2 linked regions of the Megalodesulfovibrio gigas DSM 1382 = ATCC 19364 genome follow. The protein of the gene in region 1 interacts with the protein of each later gene in a pairwise test. Links are inferred from orthologs where the notes say so. Each region holds a gene or a part of one and is shown on either strand. Other genes may lie near its edges.

Evidence for each region.
Region 2: the proteins of DGI_RS15915 (region 1) and DGI_RS01865 interact in binary tests that used the Escherichia coli proteins (3 or more experiments, as listed by UniProt). The link is inferred for Megalodesulfovibrio gigas DSM 1382 = ATCC 19364 from one-to-one orthologs.

What each region holds. Positions count from the first base shown.
Region 1 is NC_022444.1:3,610,717-3,613,764, reverse strand. The notes cover bases 28-3,003. They hold DGI_RS15915 (chromosomal replication initiator protein DnaA), read right to left. Parts: upstream 2,261-3,003; coding sequence 794-2,260; downstream 28-793. Other genes in these bases: thyX (FAD-dependent thymidylate synthase), read right to left, coding at 2,702-3,003; DGI_RS15920 (UPF0280 family protein), read left to right, coding at 28-750. In the rest of the region: more of DGI_RS15920, read left to right, coding at 1-27; more of thyX, read right to left, coding at 3,004-3,048. UniProt on the Escherichia coli protein: Plays an essential in the initiation and regulation of chromosomal replication. Binds in an ATP-dependent fashion to the origin of replication (oriC) to initiate formation of the DNA replication initiation complex once per cell cycle.
Region 2 is NC_022444.1:427,803-430,606, forward strand. What follows is about bases 1-2,732. They hold DGI_RS01865 (D-sedoheptulose 7-phosphate isomerase), read left to right. Parts: upstream 1-917; coding sequence 918-1,547; downstream 1,548-2,732. Other genes in these bases: amrB (AmmeMemoRadiSam system protein B), read left to right, coding at 1-832; DGI_RS01870 (FmdB family zinc ribbon protein), read left to right, coding at 1,617-1,871; hemC (hydroxymethylbilane synthase), read left to right, coding at 1,883-2,732. Also shown: more of hemC, read left to right, coding at 2,733-2,804. UniProt on the Escherichia coli protein: Required for the timely initiation of chromosomal replication via direct interactions with the DnaA initiator protein.

The DNA of each region.
Region 1 (3,048 bases):
GCCTGTCAGACCGGCGAGACGGCCTTCCAGCTGGTCCAGGCCCAGAGCGATCTGCACATCGTGGCCCAGGCCCTCCCGGGCGTGGATCTCGTGGCCCTGGCCTCGGAGGCCCTGCGCAAGGTCCGGGCCATGGTCCAGACGGCCATCCTCCTGGATCCCCACTTCCAGACCGCCCTGGCGCCCTTGCCCGTGCCGCCCGTGCCGCCCGTGCCGCCCGTGCCGTCGGACGCCTCGGAGATCGTGCAGGCCATGTGCCACGCCACGGCCCTGTGCAACGTGGGGCCCATGGCCGCCGTGGCCGGCGTGGTGGCGGAACACGTGGCCCGCGCCCTGGCTGCCGCCGGCTGCCGCACCGCCCTGGTGGAAAACGGTGGCGATATTTTTTTGATGGCAGACACGCCCCGCGTGGTGGCCGCCCTGCCCGATCCGTCCGGCCAGGCCCGGCTGGGCCTGCTGCTGCAGCCGGAGGATCTGCCCTGCTCCCTGTGCAGCTCCTCGGCCACCATCGGCCACTCCCTGTCCTTCGGCAAGGCCGAGCTGGTGGTGGTGCGCAGCCCCTCCGCCGCCATGGCCGACGCCGCAGCCACAGCCCTGTGCAACCGCCTGCGCTCCGGCAAGGACATCCCCGCCGTCCTCGCCCACGCACAAACCCTGGCCGGCCTGCCGCCTCCCCTGCGGGTGGAAGGCGTGCTGGCCGTGTGCCAGGGAAAAGTCGGCGTCTGGGGAAAAATGGAGCTGTGCGGCTGCTGATTCGCGAAACGGGCCAGTCGAACAACCGCCCGGGGGTATTCTGCTACCGGGCGCCCACCCGGCAGTAGGCCTTGGCCAGCTCCACGGTGCGGGAAAGCTGCCGGCCCACGGGAGTCTCCAGGTTCATCTCGCGCTCAATGTTCGTGATGCCCTTGATGACGGTGGAGTGCTTGCGGTTGAAGCGGTTGCCGATGTCCTGCAAGGACAGTTCAGTGTGCTTGCGGGCCAGGAAGTAGGCGGCGTTGCGGGCCTGCACAATCTGGCGCTGCCGGCTCTTGGACCGCAACTCGGTGGGGGAAAGCTCAAAGGCGTCGCACACAAAGTCGATGATCCGATCCATGGAAAAGTGCGGAATTTCCGGCTCGTAGTGGCTGAGCACCTCGCAGGCCAGTTCCAGGGTGATCTTGTGATTGAGCAGCCGGGCCTTGAGGATGAGGTTCTGCAGGCAGGATTCCAGCTGGCGAATGTCCGTGTTGATGCGTTCCGCCAGCAATTCCGTCACCTGGTTGGGCAGGGCCACGTGGAAGCTCTTGGCCTTCTGCTCCAGAATGCGCTTGCGGGTCTCGAAGCCGGGCTTCTCGATGACCGCCAGAAAGCCCGAGCAGAACCGCGAAGCCAGGGTGGAATCCACGTCCTTGAGTTCGCGGGGCAGGAACGAAGACGTCAGGATAACCTTGGCCCCACGGTTGCGAAGCGCCTTCATGGTGGAAAGCAGCTCGTCCTGCATCTTCTCCTTGCCCTGGAAGAAATGCACGTCCTCCAGCAGCAGCAGATCCACGCCCTCCCGGAACCGGGCCTTGAAGCGCTCCAGCTCGTTACTGCGCAACGACTGCACCCACAGTCTGCCGAATTCCTCGGCCGTGAGATACTCAACCCGCGCCTGCTGGCGATTCGAGTGGGAACACAGGCTCCGTCCCACGGCTTGCAGCAAGTGCGTCTTGCCCAGGCCGGGAGTGGAAGAAAGGAACACCTGCTCGGATTCCAATTGCTTGTCGCACAAGGCTCGGCTTGCGGCATAAGCCAGCTGATTGCTGGGGCCGACGACGAAGTCGTCGAAGGAGAATTGCCAGCAGGGGCGGGAACGGGGTGCATCGGGCTGCAAAGGCAGCCCCAATTGCCGCGAGCCGGTGGGGGCAGAACACGCGTGAGACGCACTGCGAGGAAGCGGAGCCGGCCGGGCCACGACAGCACCGCCAGACACACTTCCGCCGCGCGAGCTGGCGCCAGACCCGACAACGGCCGCAGCCGTCAGCAGGGCATCGCCCGCCTCGCCAACAGGATCCGCCGAGACCGTGATCTCCACCTGCCTGCCCAGCACTGCCACCGCCGCCTGCCGAATCTGCTCCAGCAAGCGGTCACGAACCCAGATGGCTACAAATTCATTCGGTGCCTTCAGGCATAGATTTGGGCCGCTTGAAACGGCCGTAAGGGGGGCAATCCAGACCTGAAACAAGCCAGGATTGACCGTTTTCTGCAGGATTTGACGAATCTGGTCCCAATGCGTGTTCATGGGGTAAAGCTCTACAAGGGCACACGGCTCGGAGCAAGGGGCGAAAAAGAGTCGGCGGAAGAAGTTGCCTTCGGTTGCTTTCCATAGGGTTGGATCGCCATAACCATCTTGAATAATAGAATGAGACGAGAAATCCTTTAGACTGCTTCACCCTGCTGAACCCTCGCGGGACAAGGGTTTCCACAGGTATCCGCTTTTTTTATCCACACCTGTTGAAAATAGTTTTCCACAGGACGATCTCGCCATATTCAATTTTTCTGATGGTGATGCATTTTTTTGCCCTCCGGAGGGGGTTGACAGCCCTCCCAGCTTGGGCAAAACCGGCGCGCGACGAGACAAGCAACCACTCCCACACGCCGGTTTCTCAGGCAAAATCGACCATTCTTCCCCCCCTCAGGGAGTGTATCTTCATCGTGCGTAACGTTACAAATTTGAGGCGAATCAGGCGATCGTGCGAAGGGGGTACCGGCCACAGGTGAAGCGCTCGCCCTCGGGACAGTAGCCCAATTGTTCGCACCGGGCCCCGGCCGCGGCAAAGAGTTCCGGCAGGGCATCCCGGCACAGGGCCAGCATGTCGTTGGCCAGGCCGCGCACTTCCCACTGCGCCCGGCTGCAGCAGCGCAGGGAGAAAAAATGCAGGAGCGACCGGCAGTTCATGGTGACAACAATCTTGGACTCCGCCGCCTGCGGCAGCACGAACCGCGCATCTTCCTTGGCCTTGGCGCCGCGGCCTGCGGCTTCCAGCAGGGCTTTCAATTCCTGGTATGCGCTGGCAATTTCCGTCATGC
Region 2 (2,804 bases), 3.2 Mb from region 1 along the record:
GCATCGCACTCCCGTCGTCGCCGGCAGATTCTATGAGCTTTCCCCAGACCGTCTGCGCCAGGATGTGCAGACCCGGCTCGCCCTCGGGCAGGCCCTGCGCGAAACCGGGCAGGCCCTGCCCGGACGCACCCTGCTGGCCATGGTGCCCCATGCCGGCTTTGTCTACTCCGGCGACGTGGCCGGCAAGACCATCGGCGCCGCCGCCCTGGCAGACACCCTGCTGCTCCTGGGGCCCAACCACACCGGCCAGGGCGCGGCACTGGCCCTCTGGCCCGACGGCAGCTGGCGCATTCCCACCGGCGACGTGCCCGTGGATGCGCCCCTGGCCCAGGCCCTGCTGCATGCAGCCCCCCGCCTGACGCCGGACGCCACCGCCCACCGCGGCGAACATTCCCTGGAAGTGCTGCTGCCGTTCCTGCTGCAGGCCAATCCTGCCTGCCGCATTGTGCCCGTGGCCGTGGCTGAACCCGCCCTGGGGCCGCTGCTGGCCGTGGCGCATGCCATGGCCGGCGTGCTGCGCGCGTGGCCGGAGCCGGTGAGCATTGTTGTCAGTTCCGACATGAGCCACTACCTGCCCCAGGACCTCGCCGCCGCCCAGGATCGCAAGGCCCTGGACCGGGTGCTGGCCCTGGATCCCGAAGGCCTGCATGCCACGGTGCGGCGCGAGCGCATCAGCATGTGCGGGGTGCTGCCCATGACCCTGGGCCTGGCAATCGCCCGGGAGCTGGACGCCGCGCCGCCGGTGCTGGTGGAGTACACCACCTCCGGCCAGGTGAGCGGCGACTACGCACAAGTGGTGGGCTACGCCGGCGTCCTGGTGCAGACCGCCTGACGCGACGGCCCGCCATTGCCAGACGCCGGCGCTTACGATAAGGATCGCCATTCGTCTGCCGCCCTTGCGGCGAGGAGAAGCCGCCATGTCCGAAAAAGCCCTTTCCCTTGTTCTCACCCATGGCCAGGACGGCGCCATGCTGCGCGCCGACTTCTTCCACGGCCACGCCCAGTTGGTGGTGGATATTTCCCGGCATATCGCCCTGCGCCTTGCCGAAGGCGGCAAGATCCTGCTCTGCGGCAACGGTGGCAGCGCGGCGGACGCCCAGCATCTGGCCGCCGAATGGGTGAACCGCTATCAGATGGAACGGCCGCCCCTGCCTGCCCTGGCCCTGACCACGGATACGTCCATCCTCACGGCCATCGGCAACGACTACGGCTACGAACTCGTCTTCAAAAAGCAGGTCCAGGCCCTGGCCGGCGCCGGGGATGTGCTGCTGGCCTTCTCCACCTCGGGCAACAGCGCCAACGTGATCCACGCCCTCAAGGCCGCCCGGGACAAGCGCTGCCTCACCGTGGGATTTTCCGGCGAAAGCGGCGGGGAGATGGCCCCCCTGTGCGATTATCTGGTGGCCGTGCCGTCCAACATCACTGCCCTCATCCAGGAAGTGCACATCGCCGTGGGCCATTGCCTGTGCCGGCTGGTGGATTATTTTCTGTTCGAAGCCGTGCTGGAGCTGGAACCGTACCTGTCCAGCAACGCCCCCCGGCCGTAACCCGTTCCCCGCCGGACGCGGCGCGACTGCCGCGGGGAACCGTGCGAATACATGTCAGAGGAGAGTGTCATGCCGATTTTTGAATACCGTTGCGGCCAGTGCGGCCGTGAATTCGAGGAACTGGTTTTCAAGGACGATGCCGCCGTGCCCTGCCCCAAGTGCGGCAGCACCGAGACGGAAAAGCTCATGAGCTGCTGCCGGTTCAAGACCGGGCCGAGCCCCTTCCCGTACAAGGACCAGGCCATCCCGGCGCCCGCAGCCGGCCCCTCCTCGCGCAGCGCCTGCGCAAGCTGCAGCGGCGGCAGCTGCGCCACCTGCAAGTAGCCGGGATGCCGATGCAACGACTCGTCATCGCCACCCGCGGCTCCAAGCTCGCCCTCTGGCAGGCCAACCACATCAAGTCCCAGCTGGAACTGCGCCACGGCAACGCCGTGGCCGTGGAACTGCTGATCCTCAAGACCAAGGGCGACAAGATTCTGGATGTCCCCCTGGCCAAGGTGGGCGGCAAGGGCCTGTTCGTCAAGGAAATCGAAGATGCCCTGCTGGATGGCCGGGCCGATCTGGCCGTGCACTCCATGAAAGACGTGCCCGTGGAGCTGCCCGAAGGGCTGGTGCTGGGCATTGTGCCGCCGCGGGAGCTGGTGACGGACTGCCTGCTCAGCGTGCACTGGCCCACCCTGGAAAGCCTGCCCCTGGGTGCGGTGGTGGGCACCTCCAGCCTGCGCCGGCAGTGCCAGCTCAGGGCCCTGCGGCCGGATCTGCAGCTGGAGCACCTGCGCGGCAATGTGGACACCCGCCTGAACAAGCTCCTGGCCGGGGAGTTCGCCGCCATTGTCATGGCCACGGCCGGCATGCGCCGCCTGGGCCTCAAGGCCCCGCACATGCAGGAGCTGGGGCCCCCGCACTTCCTCCCCGCCGTGGGCCAGGGGGCGTTGGGGATCGAATACTGTCAGGATCGCGCCGATCTGCTGGAATATCTTGGATTCATGGATCACCCCCCCACGCGCATCACCGTGGAGGCCGAACGCGGCTTCCTCACCGGGCTCAACGGCGGCTGCCAGGTGCCCATTGCCGCCCATGGCGTGCTGGACGGCAAAACCGTGCGCCTTGAAGGTCTGGTGGCCGATCCGGACACCGGCGAAACCATCCGCCGCAGCACCGAAGGCCCGGCGCATCAGGCCTTCGCCCTGGGCCTGGCCCTGGCCGACACCGTGCTCGCCGCCGGCGGCAAGGTCATCCTGGACCGCGTCTACGCCG